Regions from separate parts of the Yersinia massiliensis genome, predicted to be linked through region 3. Evidence: predicted binding sites of a transcription regulator. Region 3 holds the regulator's gene; each other region holds the start of a gene.

Region 1 (4,851 bases), 2.1 Mb from region 3:
GGATAGTTGTAATCGATATCGAAGGAAAACATAAAGTTGACAAAGGCAATGTCTAAAGTTTATTGGTGAGAATCAAAAAAATGTTGAAAATAATAGTGATATTTAAAGTATAAAGTCAGCCTCAATATGAGGACTACAAAGGTGTGTAGGCGACATATTGAGGCTGATTCTTGGCGGCGACATCGCGTGGGATGATTAAAATTTATGCTGCAAACCCAAGGACAGTGTTTGGTGGCGGTAAGCGATACCAGCACCCTTTAGCGTGTTTATGGACTGACCCGTTGCTTGGTTGAGCATTTGTGAATTTCCTTTACCTTCGGAGTATCGATTCCAAGAAGCTTCAACAAATACTTTGGTATTTTTAGTGACATAATATCCGACATCCATAGCGACACCATAATAGCGAGAGTTTTTGCTGGTATCGTTGAAGGTTTGATTACGCAGATGATGCTTATCATAGCCATTGGCATTGACCCAACTGCTATATTTAAACATTGTATTAAGCTCGAAATTTTGATGGCGATAATGGCCAGCTAACCCAATATAGGGCATATTAAATTTTTGCTTATAACTGATGGCCATGATGTCATCAGACAGCTTAATGAGTTGGCTGCCATTACTGTAAATTAAATCACCACCATATGCCACCCAACTATTGTTACTCTGCTGATAGCCGGATATGGCTCCAATACGATAATTATTATTGTTTAAAAGCCAAAACTTGACATTGAGATCAATTTCATTGGCATGGTTTAAATTAGTTTTACTATGATGAGACCACTCACTCCAATTAATTTGATTTTGATTTAGCCAGTCATAATTATCCATGAAGCCATCTGCAGATGATAATGTGCTCCAGCCTTTGGCCGTTAAAGTTAGTCTAGATAAGAGATCCCATGAAATATCCATCTTGATGATGGGGGCGTTTCTCACTTTCCAATCCAGTTGGCTGACTTTATGCCCTTGGTTTTCGGGTTGATAGACAGATTCTTGCGATTCTGCACTTAATAAACCCAGTGAGGTGCTCACTTTTAAGTTATCGGTAATACTTGAATTATAGCTAGCTGAGGCTATATGGCATGTCATAAGCAATGCTAATGCGCATACGCTTTTCTTAATTAATGTTACGTTCTTCATTACTAACCTTTAATGGACTTAAATATCGATAATGAAAGGTAACATTGATATAAGGTTAATGTTTTAAATTAAATATTAAAAGAAAATTAAAAATATTAAATATTGCTTATTTTATTAGAGTACAATAGAAAACTATCTAATCCGAGCGGAATTGCTCGGATTACTTCAGATTAAAAGTCACTGACAAGCCATTCGTCTGCTTCTTCAAACATTTCTTCAACCAAACGATTGAGCACTGATTTTTCTTGTTTGTTCGCATCAGTATTGATGCCGTTCGCTTGCATCGCTTTGACTTTCACGTCGGCATCCGGAAAGACACGATGCACACGTTTAGTTAGCTCCGCCTTAATCATTTCACCTGCATTAGCCAAACCAGCGACATTCCGTTTGTCATAAATCAATTCAACACGCATGTTTTTTTCCAAAAAGAGATAATATACTGTGTTAATGTACAGTATTAAGGCGCATGAAACAACGCGTTTTAGCTATTCTATGATGATAAAATCAGTAAATTAGATTGTTTATCGATATAAAAATAGCCACAGGTGATTTTCGCGATTCATGACTTGCCGCTATTTTTTATCTCAATGTTAAAAGAGGGGATTTAGTTTGATAACGCGTAGTTCTCAAGACTACAGATGTACGAGACTAATCTTTTGCCGACCAGTGGGCATTCACGACGACCCCAGTATTTTATAGTGATCTGTTAGCTTGAGCAGACGATAGGCTGGATCCTGTGGCCTCATACCAAATTGTCCGCACTTACTCCGACAGAGATAAAAACATGGGAGGACTTAGGGTGCTCTGCAGAATGAGCAAATTTCTCGGTACACAAGATAGGTTTTTACCCAGCCAGCAATAGGCGTCTTTCGGATATGAAGTCATAAACTTTCGAATTGGCAATATTAATTGATAATCATTGCTATTTAAAGGCTAACTAACATAGCAATGATTGTTATTTTTTATGCTGCATGGTGTTAAGCAGTGTGTGTTTTTTAATAAAAATAAAATATTTTCACTTTTACAACGTAAATATTATGTAAATATCATTTTCTGATAAATATGAATTATGATTTTTTTGATTTGACTCAAAAAATGATTGTGGTCTTGATTATCACACTCATTTATCCCATGAGAAAATTCCTACCATTCTGTTTTGTCTTGTTTTTTTATTTCATTTTTTGTCGCTATTATTAACTTGTGACTGATGGGGTAATTTATTTTCAATATCTAATGTAGGTATTTTCCTACAAGTTAAATGAAAAATCCCACACCTTATTTTCTTTTTTCTTTTTTCTTTTTTCTTTTGTTCATACTTATTCATTCTTATTATTTTACAAAATAGTAATACCTATGTGTTTTTTAGCCTAATTGACAATGTTTTAAATGATGAAATAATAGCCATAACGAAATCGGACTTCACTGGTTCAGGATATAAATCCTAATTAAAAACATTGTTCTAAACATATTTAAGATCACGGGGAAATAAACATGAAAATTAAAACTACCAGCGCATTAATTGCAGCTATCACTGGTCTGTTTATCGCGCAGTCTGCTTTTGCTACAGACGGCACTATTACTATCAATGGCCAAATTACTGATACCACTTGTGGCGTTTCAGTAAATAATGGCACTAAAGATGGCACAGTCAATTTACCGACTATCTCTGCCAGCGCATTGAGCACGATTAACTCGGTTGCCGGTACTACACCTTTTAGTATCGTCTTATCTGGTTGCTCTGGGGCGTCAATGAATAATGCTTATGCTTATTTTGAGCCAGGCGCTACGGTAGAAACCTCAACAGGTCGTTTGAACAGCAATGGCACATCGACAGGTGTTCAGGTTCGTCTATTAAATAAAAATAGCTCGCCTATTATGGTCGGCGGTGCAGGTCAGAGTAGTGTCGTCGAAGATATATCTGGTGGTGGCGCGACATTAGCCTATTATGCACAGTATTATGCGAACAACGCTTCAGTCGGTGCGGGTACAGTAACGACTCAAGTTGACTATACTATTGTTTATGACTAAGTAATGCTTGTGATATAGCGGGGCTGATAAGAGGGAGATAGTTAATCTCCAATGTTATCAGCAACAACATGGGAGCTTAGTGCTCCCTGTTTAGTTCGCTCTATAATTGGAAACCTTATGCGTAAAACATTCTTTATAGCGTTCACCTTGGTCACATTATTCATTACGGCGACAATTGCTCGCGCGGAAGTGATGATCACTGGGACGCGTGTCATTTACAATGAAAAGCAACGTGAAGGTATAGTTAAGGTTTCCAATACAGGGAATATGCCAGTTCTCTTGCAAGCCTGGATTGATAACGGTGATGCGAATGCACGTCCGGATACGATCAAGGTACCTTTTAGTGTTACGCCACCAGTAATACGTTTAGATCCTAAAAGAGATCAAACTATCCGGCTGTTTCGGACGGGCAGTGGCTTAGCAACTGATCGTGAAACGCTTTTTTGGTTTAATTTGTTAGAGATCCCACCTAAGCCAACAAAAAGTGCTACCGGCGAAGATAACAAACTACAACTGGCTTTCCGCACCAGAATTAAAATGTTTTATCGCCCAGCAGAATTAATGATGACGTCAGAACAAGCGATGAAACATTTGACCTTTTCTAAGAAAGGCAACCAGTTGGTAATAAAAAATGCGTCACCGTATTACATTACCTTTAGGAAAATTGAGTTTCGTGCATCTAAAGACAGCCCAGTTTTGGCTAACTTGAGTAAAATAAATAATAAAATGGTAGCACCTTTTGCTGAGCTTAGTTTACCTGTGAACACTCAAGGGGCGACTAATAATACGACACAAGTCTTTTATTCTATTATCAATGATCAAGGTGGAGAGACGCAGGGCTCTCAAAAACTGGAATAATAAAATTAGAAAGCATAAAAATAATTAATTTAACTCTTTATGCCTTTTTACGGCACATCTTCATTTAATGGCCTAGATATAATGCATTGTAATGATATGTATTATCAAAAAAACGAGCGCCTGAACTATTTATCGGCATTCTCCCTTGTTATTTTTAGCTTGGGCAGTGTGCTATTTAGTCCGACTTCAGCAGCTGAAGATCCTGAACATGTTGAGTTCAGTGATTCTTTCCTTCGTTTCTCTGTGGATGCGGCGCGTTATAGTGAGGGGAACCCAGTTGCTCCAGGTGAGCGCAGCATTGATATTTATCTGAATGACCAGTGGGTTGGGCGTCAGAATATGCGCTTTGAATTACCTACGCCAGATTCTAAAGTTGCCTCCCCGTGTTATGACTCCGCGCTATTTGCTGAATTAGGCGTTGATATCACACATATCACTTCTGATATCTTAACGCAGCTTGATACAACCGGCGTATGCTTGCCATTGAGCAATCTCGTGGAGGGCGGCAATGCGATTTTTGATGAGAATATTCAGCGCCTCGATATTCAGGTTCCTCAAGCATTTTTAATCCGTCAGGCTCGTGGTTATGTTAACCCCAAATATTGGGATGACGGGGTGACTGCGGCAACGTTAAAATATGATTACACCGGTTATCGTAGCAATCAGCGCGATATTAGCAGCCAGACATATCAATATCTGGGGCTGTTGGGCGGTTTTAACTGGCAAAGTTGGCGTTTGTATTATCGTAGCGCACTCAATCGTAGTGATAACCAAGGATTTGATTATCAAAACTTAGCCACCTATGCTGAGCGCGCAGTGCCATCCTTA
Region 2 (4,851 bases), 2.1 Mb from region 3:
TTGGTTGCTGCATAAACACCGTATTTTTCCAATTTCAAACCGACAACACTGGTAGAAAAGTTCACAATTCTGCCTCCTGATTTGAGGCGTTTAGCTGCTTCACGCATTCCGTTAAAACTGCCTTTGAGATTAATCGCTATTTGGCGATCAAAATGCTCATCATCGCTATCGGCAATGGCACTAAGAGAGAGTATTCCAGCGTTATTGACCAATACATCAACACCGCCAAAGGCGGCTTCTGCCGTGGAGAATAATTGTGCAACAGCAGTGGCATTGCTGATATCGGCTTTAGCGCTCAATGCCTTGCCGCCAGTTTGTTGAATCTTGCGTACTAAAGCTTCAGCTTCACTCTCGCTATGGGAGTAATTGATCAGTACGGTATATCCGTCCCGTGCCAAGCGTTCGGCAATGGCCGCACCAATTCCACGAGATGCGCCTGTGACAATGGCAACCTGCTGCGTTGTACTCACCATAATATTCTCCTGATATAAGTCTTTATCGTAGACGTAGATTTGATGGCTGAAAGCCATCCTTGTTACCGTTAAGTGATGTTGTGTGGCGACCAAATCAAGAATGCCATCTTTACTGTTTCGGATAATCCCCTATTATTCGTTAACTCTATCCGAATAAAGCGAACAATATCGTGGACAGAATAGATGCCATGCGAGTTTTTATCAGAGTCGTGGAACAGCGTAGTTTTACCCAAACTGCACAAGAACTAAACTTGCCGCGTTCTACCGTCACAGATGCCATAAAGCAGCTAGAAAAACGCTTAAATGTCCGTCTATTACAGCGAACAACGCGCCATGTTAGCGCCACATTGGATGGTGAGGCCTACTACCAACGCTGCCTACGAATTATTGCCGACATTGAAGATGCCGAAATGGCATTTGATCATGCTAAGCCTCGAGGGCTACTACGAATTGATGTGCATGGCACGTTAGCCCGCCACTTTGTTTTACCGCAATTACCTGACTTTATCGCCCAATATCCAGATATTGAGCTATTTATTAGCGAAGGCGATCGGTTGGTTGATTTGATTCGCGAAGGCATAGATGGCGTGTTACGGGTAGGCAATTTGCAAGACAGCGATATGGTTGCTCGCCGCGTCGCACTGTTACCGCAAGTCACCTGTGCTTCGCCGCAATATTTACTACGGCATGGAACACCAAATCACCCCGACCAATTGTATGGGCATCAGATGGTTGGCTTCCGGTCAAGTGCAACAGGCGGGTTGATGCCACTTGAGTTTAGCTCTCGCACTAAATCAAATAACCACGCAAAAGCCACAAAAGCGCCACCGTCATCAGGGGCACCGCCGTCGGCCAAGATTCTAGAGGTCAAATTGCCCACAGTGCTATCGGTTACGGGGGCGGAAAGCTTTGTGAGCTCAGCACGACTGGGATTGGGAATCATTCAGGTGCCACGCTACCACATCGCACCTGACTTATTAGCAGGAACACTCATTGAGATTTTGCCAGAATATGCACCACCACCGATGCCAGTCTCTTTCTTGTATCCATACAATCGTCAGCTTTCACCACGTGTGCGTATTTTCAGCGACTGGTTAAGTCAATTGTTCCTCACCGCAGGAACGAATGGCTAATGAGTAGACAGTCGTTGGACGTTGAATTTACGCGATAGTATCTATAACTATAACTAGCAGCCGAACGGTCAAGCTCGGCTGCTGGCAAGAGTTAAGATGCTTTTTCTACCGATTGATAGATATCGATATCGAAGTAGCCATCAGTTCTACCGTCATTGAGGTAGACCTCATAACATGCCCCTTCCACTGGTCGATATCCACTTTGCGGTATGTGCTGGTGATACAGTTCACCCCATGCTTTGGCGTAATCATCATCAGTTACGCGGGTATGATAGACAGCGTACAAACCGCCAGGGATGATCTGTATTTGCATTTGATCACGAAGCTCTGCTGGCAGCACATAATCATCTGCGACAGACAAGGAAACATCGGCACGTAGCTCAGCAGGTAAATTAGTTTCTGGGTTGTCCCAGTAGAGTGCAAGCCAATCTTTGCCCGGAATTTGGTACTGGGCGTATAGCGACGAAAGCTGGTCAAAGGCCCGAGGGATCGTTTCGTGATAGGGACCGACAGCCCGAATACCAACGATTTTTTGCGGTTCTTTATCCACTATTTTAAATGTCATATCGTTACCTCGACTTAATGATTTCAATAAAGACTCAGTGACTAAAATTACAACCTCACAGCAATACTGTTTATTTATACAGTATGGCGGTATTTTATGACATTTGATGGGTTTTTAACCTAGATCTGCGAAGCGCTTCGCAAAAAATCGTCCGCAAGTTCAAGCTGATGATGACTGAAAACTTTGATACCGTGGCGACGCAATAACGCGGTGGTGACCCCCTGACCGGCTCGCTGAGTGCCATTAAAATGGCCATCATAAATGCGACTGCTGCCACAAGATGGGCTACCTTCAGTCAAGATAGCCAAGACACAATGGTGTTTTTGCGCCAATTCTAATGCCTGATAAGCCCCTTGCAGAAATTCGCGGCTGACATCATTGCCCCACTGTTCAATTACTCTCGCCTGCCCTTGCAATACCGCTTCGCCATTGCCTTGCTGAATCTCAGCGGGAGGCCGAGGCACCGGCATTCCAGCCGCCAATTCAGGACAAACAAGAATCAAACGGTCTTCATCCTGCCAGCGCTGAATAATTTCGTCACTGACTGACAGTGCACTGCCGTTATAGCGCACAGGTTTACCCATCAAACAGGCGCTGATCAGGATGCGTGCAGGCTTCGATTCCGATTCCATGGTGTTATAACCTTAATTGTCATTAATTTTGATTGTTATCAACATTAATATTGTGCGGCGAATAAAAATGATAATTAAGTCGATAATATCTAATTAATAGCTGTAGGTCATGAACATAGAGCACAACATTTCCATGCCAAAAAACATGCATCACTCGTTATTCAGCCTTATTTATCACTTCTAGCACTTGGGGTAATAACTGCGCTAAGCGTGTCGCCCACTGTACTTGTCCTGCTTGATGAGTAATGAGATCTTGACGAATCTCAATTCCCACATAAGGTAACTGCCGCTGTTCGGCATGAAATGGCAAGGTAAAGTCAGTTGCATCCGTCATGGCATAGGGTTCATTAATGCCCACATGCAACTCTCTGTCTTGCTGTAAAAACGCAACCAGTTGCAAAGCAAACGCAGGATTGCGATTAAATAACGTGCCAATTTGCCACGGCCGCTCGATGTTTTTAAAAGACGGCGTGAAACTGTGCATTGAGATAATGACACTTGGCTGCCCATTATCTCGACGCTGGTTGAGTGTTTGCGTGATCAAATCGTGATAAGGCTGGAACACCTCAATGCGGCGCGCATCAGCCTCTGCCACTGTGACGCCAATATTGCGTGGGATTCGTGTGTGCTCGGAAATTTCAGGTATAGAGCTGGCAATACCTGGGGTACGGTTACAATCAATCACTAAGCGAGAATATTGCTGATGAATCAGCGTGGCATCCAAATATTCACTCAGTAAACGGGCGGTAGCCAATGAGCCAATATCCCAGCCGATATGGCGGTCAATCTCCCCAATTGCTAGGCCTAGATCACCTAATTGGCTAGGGATACGCTGCCCGGCATGGTCTGCCAGTAAAAGGAAAGGTGACTGGCCCTGTGGGCGCTCAATAACAGCGGACGGAGGCTCACCATCACGTAGTAAAGGAGACAAAGTGACATTTGACATGGCATTAATACCCGAGTTAGATATGGCGACGGTTGCCGATAATAAGTCACCATCCTAGCGGCTATTCCCCCGTTCGCCCACCTTGAACTTATAACTAAACTTTCTGGGTTATGCGATTCCCATCACGATACATACAGGTTTTTGAGCGAGTGTTATGATTGGCAACTAATGGAACGTCATTTCATGTCATAATTGCTTCCAGCTCTTTATCGGCAAATTCTTTTTGGACCAAATAGACCAATTAAAGTCATGTAGCGGAGATTTATGGAGACATTTTTTATTGATCGGATGGCAACCCCACAGGGTGAGCTGATTCTGATTGCAGATGAAGAAAACCGGTTGCGCGCCATTGATTGGACTGACCATTATGAACGTCTGATGAAATTACTACGTAATCATTACCGCGCTGAGTCCTTCACGTTAGTGGAAAAACGTAATCCCGGTGGGCTGAGTGAGAGTATGCAGCGCTATTTTGCCGGTGAGTTAGACATTATTAATGGTTTACCGGTAAAAACCGCGGGTACAGATTTTCAACGTCAAGTTTGGCACGAACTGCGGAAGATACCCTGTGGTGAAACCATTACTTATGGCGAATTGGCAAAAAGAATTAACCGCCCCACCGCGTCGCGTGCCGTTGGAATGGCAAATGGCCTTAATCCCATTTCGATTGTTGTCCCCTGCCATAGGGTGATCGGACAACAAGGAGCATTGACCGGTTACGCGGGTGGTGTCGAGCGAAAACGCTGGTTATTAATGCATGAGGGTTATCTTTTAGCACGCTAACAATTCTTGCACTTATCAGAAGCAAGAAAAGATGTTAAAATTGACGCATATCAATATTAATGGGAATACCCTATGATCCCGGAAAAACGCGTAATCCGACGTATTCAGTCTGGTGGATGTGCAATTCATTGTCAGGATTGCAGTATTAGCCAGCTCTGTATACCGTTTACCTTAAATGAGAACGAGCTGGATCAGCTCGACAATATCATTGAAAGGAAAAAACCTATTCAGAAAGGACAGGCGCTGTTTAAAGCAGGTGATGAGCTCAAATCACTGTATGCCATCCGTTCCGGGACCATTAAAAGTTATACCATTACCG
Region 3 (4,851 bases):
CGAAAGATTTTGGTACAAGAATGGATACTGCAATTGTTCAGCAAGAAGGCGCCGCAAATATTGCGGAGCTGAAGCTCGGCGTAGAAGGAAAGGTAAATAAAAACGTTAATCTATGGAGTAATGTTGGTCAGCAAATCGGTAACAATGGTTACAGCGATACGTCAGTGATGTTGGGCGTCAAATATAGTTTCTAATACTAACTAAAAATGAACAAATCGAGCCATTCAGCTCGGTTTGTTCGCTTTAATTTAGCGCTCACGCCGTAAAATCTCGCCATGATGGTTAGGCAGTCTAGTAACACGAAGAACTCGATATCAGGCCAGTATTGAAGTTAAAAAGACAAAATTGCGATGCTCGCCAACCCTGCGCCTTTTCATCTATCGGCGATTAACAGTAAATATGGTAAAATCCCTTCAATTCGACTGCGGCGGGATGTATATGATGAACCCTATCAATCAGGAAAAACTGCTGGCTCAAGCTGAAAGCTTGTGTCAACAACGTAACGTCCGGCTGACACCGCAACGTCTTGAAGTATTGCGCCTCATGGCACAACAGCCCGGCGCAATCAGTGCCTACGATTTATTGGATTTGCTGCGCGTATCTGAGCCTCAGGCTAAGCCTCCGACAGTTTATCGCGCATTAGACTTCTTGCTGGAACAAGGGTTTATCCACCGTGTTGAATCAGCTAACAGCTATGTGTTGTGCCATCATTTTGAAGAGCCGACCCACACCTCAGCCCTCTTTATCTGCGATAGGTGCAAGATAGTGACTGAACGTACTACGGTGGGTATCGAAGAAGCATTGGCACAATTAGCAAAACAGTCTGGTTTTACGCTGCGTCATAGTGTGGTTGAAGCGCATGGTTTATGTGCTGAATGCGGGGTAATCGAAGCGTGTGAAAGCCATGATCATTGCGATCATGACCACTCAATTGTGGCAAAAAAGAAGTGATTGAGGCAAAAGAGAGCAACGCCCAAGAATCTCGTTTAAGCTGTCGTCGATATCACGGCAGCCTTATTTTTAATATTAGCCATGACCAGCAAATATGAGACACATCCTTGTGTCGCGTCGATACAAACAATCATTCCAATGAAAATCCTAATATAGACTCTATTATTAACATGCATCATCAAAGATGATTGAATAATAAATTTAGTTAAACAACCGATATGAGGCTTATTTAATTAATAGTGATTATTCTAGCATGCAGAAATTCGAATCATTTGTATCGATATCAGATTAATTCCATTTAGTGATGTGACTACCAGCGATATTTGCTGTGGTCTTCCCAGGCCTTCACTTCTTTCTCAGCCTGCTCTTTCTGATAGCCGTATTTCTCCTGGATTTTACCGACCAGTTGGTCACGCTTTCCTTCAATAACCGTCAGGTCATCGTCAGTCAGCTTACCCCATTTCTCTTTCACTTTACCTTTAAACTGCTTCCAGTTACCGTCAGCTTGATCTTTGTTCATGATATCTCCGTAATCTTTGGATTAGTCAGTTTATTTAATTCAACACGATAAATATTTTCCATATTAATAAGCATCTAACGCCATCTATATAAACTAATAATTTATAGTTATTAACTTATTTAAGCATCAGTAGAAATATTTATCGTAGGAATAACTATAGCAGAGGAGACTGATAATTAAAGGCTGGTTGATATTAATGACTGGATTTAGATCAAGAAAGCAAAAATAGCGACTGAGAATATTCAGTTAAAACAGCAGGTAATAATGTATTATCGGAATGCTCTCAATTTAAATATGATAAGAAAGATTGTAGGGAAATGGATAATATACCCTTCTGATGGGAAGGGTATATTGCGGTCAATTAATTCAGATCCAGTCCCCATTACGGATGACGCCAACAGCCAATCCCTCAATGGTGAAGCTTTGTTCGCGCAGATCAACGACGATCGGCTCAAACTCGCTGTTCTCTGGCAGCAGCTGTACGATGCTACCCTGCTTTTTAAGGCGTTTTACTGTCACTTCATCATCGATACGTGCCACAACCACTTGCCCGTTCCGCACATCCTGCGTTTTATGTACGGCTAGTAGATCGCCATCCAGAATACCGATATCTCTCATCGACATTCCATTAACCCGCAGCAGAAAATCTGCGCTCGGCTTAAACATTGAAGGATCAACTTTATAGTGCCCTTCGATGTGTTGCTGTGCCAGCAGTGGTTCACCTGCAGCAACCCGCCCAATCAGTGGCAGGCCCTCTTCTTCTTCCATCAGCAAACGAATGCCACGCGAAGCGCCAGAGACAATCTCTATCACGCCTTTACGGGCCAATGCTTTTAAATGCTCTTCAGCAGCGTTAGGAGAACGAAATCCCAGACGCTGCGCAATTTCAGCACGGGTCGGTGGCATACCAGTTTGCGCCAAGTGATCGCGCACCAGGTCATAAACCTCTTGCTGTCTGGTCGTAAGTGCTTTCATTCCGCCCCCTGTTTGTTTATACAGTTTTGCTGTGAGTATATACAGGTAAGCGGATATTGGGAACCAAAGAGTGAATAAAAACAGGGATTAATCACAGCTTAATTGTGTCCTGTTGTGAACTCGCCGCGGCTTTATGCGCCATAGCGTCAACTCAAATGGTGCCAAAGTACAGATATCCAGACAAAAATAGCCAGCAGAACAGCTAAAAACACGGCAGCAGAGCCCATATCTTTAGCCCTGCCGGATAGCTCATGAAACTCACTGCCGATACGGTCGACTACCGCTTCAATTGCACTATTGATAACTTCAATAATAATCACTAGAACAACGCTACCAATCAATAAAATGCGGGCTACAGCATCTAAATCTAGCCAGAACGCCAGTATGATAGCCACGAGCGCAACGACAGCCTCTTGGCGAAAAGCCGCTTCATTGTGCCAAGCTGCGATTAAGCCTTTCGCAGAATAACCCGCTGCTTTGTAGATTCGGGTTAGCCCTGTTAACTGATTTGCCATGTTTTATTGCCTTTATCTTAAGGAGATGATGATTTTTACCGCTTTCTGTTGTCTCATCACCACAGATCTAAAAACCAGTTTCTGGTATCCTTGCGATGAATTGCTAACAAGAGGCTTCAAGTTGTCATGTCAGGTTGGCGTAAAATATATTATAAGTTATTGAATTTACCACTTAAATTGTTGGTAAAAAGCAAGGTTATTCCGGCAGATCCTGTGACTGAGTTAGGGTTAGACCCATCTCGTCCAATTCTGTACGTTTTACCTTATAATTCCAAGGCAGATTTGCTGACTTTGCGAGCGCAATGTCAGGCACAAGATCTGCCCGACCCTTTGATTCCATTGGAAATTGATGGCGTACAACTCCCAAGCCATGTCTTTATCGATAATGGTCCAAGGGTCTTTCGCTATTACGCACCAAAACAAGAGTCAGTGAAGTTATTCCACGATTATTTGGATTTACATCGTAATAATCCGGAATTAGATATCCAGATGCTACCGGTTTCCGTGATGTTTGGTCGCTCACCTGGGCGCGAAGGTCACGGCACACCTCATCTGCGGGTATTGAACGGCGTTGAGAAGTTCTTTGCTGTCTTGTGGCTAGGCCGCGATAGTTTTGTCCGGTTCTCAACCACGGTGTCACTGCGCCGGATGGCCAGTGAGCATGGCACAGATAAAACAATCGCTCATAAACTGGCTCGCGTGGCGCGGATGCACTTCTCTCGTCAGCGTTTGGCGGCGGTCGGCCCAAGTTTGCCAGCCCGTCAGGATCTGTTCAATAAGCTGCTGGCCTCTAAAGCGATTGAAAAAGCCGTTGCCGATGAAGCGCGGACTAAAAAAATATCCCACGAGAAAGCACAGCAAAATGCCATTACGTTGATGGAAGAGATTGCGGCAAACTTCTCTTATGAAGCCGTACGTCTATCTGACAGGGTATTGAGCTGGACATGGAACCGCCTGTATCAAGGCATCAACGTCCATAACGCTGAGCGAGTACGGCAGTTGGCGCAAGATGGCCATGAGATTGTTTATGTGCCTTGCCATCGCAGCCATATGGATTATTTGCTGCTCTCCTACGTGCTCTATCATCAAGGGTTAGTACCTCCTCATATTGCTGCCGGTATTAACCTTAACTTCTGGCCTGCTGGCCCGATTTTCCGCCGTTTGGGTGCGTTCTTTATCCGCCGTACTTTTAAAGGCAATAAACTCTATTCAACGGTGTTCCGTGAGTATTTGGGTGAGCTGTTTACGCGTGGCTATTCGGTAGAATACTTTGTTGAAGGCGGCCGTTCACGCACGGGTCGTTTGTTAGAGCCTAAAACCGGCACGCTGTCGATGACCATTCAGGCCATGCTTCGTGGTGGGTCACGCCCCATTACCTTAGTGCCCATTTATATTGGCTACGAGCATGTCATGGAAGTGGGCACTTACGCCAAAGAACTGCGTGGTGCGACCAAAGAGAAAGAGAACTTACTGCAGATGCTACGTGGCTTGCGCAAGTTACGTAATCTCGGTCAGGGCTATGTTAACTTTGGTGAACCCATTCCGCTGACCACCTACTTGAACACGAATGTGCCGCAATGGCGGGATGCTATCGATCCGATTGAAGCACAGCGTCCAACTTGGCTGACACCAGCAGTGAATGATTTGGCTGGCAAGATCATGGTTAGAATCAACAATGCGGCAGCGGCAAACGCCATGAACCTCTGCTCTACCGCATTATTGGCCTCACGCCAGCGCTCACTGACTCGCGAGCAGTTACTTGAGCAACTCGATTGCTACCTGCAATTGATGCGCAACGTACCTTACGCGAAAGACGTCACTGTTCCGGATAAAACGCCGGAAGAGTTACTGAATCACGCCTTGAATATGAATAAGTTCGAGGTGGAGAAA

The links. The regulator LexA, encoded in region 3, represses DNA repair genes until DNA is damaged. The targets are predictions, from matches to a motif close to TNCTGTATGTACATACAGNA.
Region 1: a site for LexA is predicted at 1,575-1,594, ahead of DA391_RS15030 (DinI-like family protein). Genes of this name have one in related genera too.
Region 2: a site for LexA is predicted at 2,236-2,255, ahead of sbmC (DNA gyrase inhibitor SbmC). Genes of this name have one in related genera too.

The regions. Positions count from the first base shown of each region.
Region 1 is NZ_CP028487.1:3,215,262-3,220,112, reverse strand. It holds gene DA391_RS15035 (omptin family outer membrane protease) at 196-1,137, opposite strand; gene DA391_RS15030 (DinI-like family protein) at 1,308-1,550, opposite strand; gene DA391_RS15025 (fimbrial protein) at 2,629-3,165, shown strand; gene DA391_RS15020 (fimbrial biogenesis chaperone) at 3,283-4,023, shown strand; gene DA391_RS15015 (fimbria/pilus outer membrane usher protein) at 4,120-4,851, shown strand, end outside.
Region 2 is NZ_CP028487.1:2,443,475-2,448,325, forward strand. It holds gene DA391_RS11410 (SDR family oxidoreductase) at 1-473, opposite strand, end outside; gene DA391_RS11415 (LysR family transcriptional regulator) at 644-1,606, shown strand; gene sbmC (DNA gyrase inhibitor SbmC) at 1,698-2,171, opposite strand; gene DA391_RS11425 (DUF523 domain-containing protein) at 2,291-2,803, opposite strand; gene DA391_RS11430 (N-formylglutamate amidohydrolase) at 2,961-3,749, opposite strand; gene ogt (methylated-DNA--[protein]-cysteine S-methyltransferase) at 4,014-4,532, shown strand; gene DA391_RS11440 (FNR family transcription factor) at 4,605-4,851, shown strand, end outside.
Region 3 is NZ_CP028487.1:345,256-350,106, reverse strand. It holds gene DA391_RS01590 (autotransporter outer membrane beta-barrel domain-containing protein) at 1-194, shown strand, start outside; gene zur (zinc uptake transcriptional repressor Zur) at 442-951, shown strand; gene DA391_RS01580 (CsbD family protein) at 1,262-1,471, opposite strand; gene lexA (transcriptional repressor LexA) at 1,838-2,446, opposite strand; gene DA391_RS01570 (diacylglycerol kinase) at 2,593-2,961, opposite strand; gene plsB (glycerol-3-phosphate 1-O-acyltransferase PlsB) at 3,088-4,851, shown strand, end outside.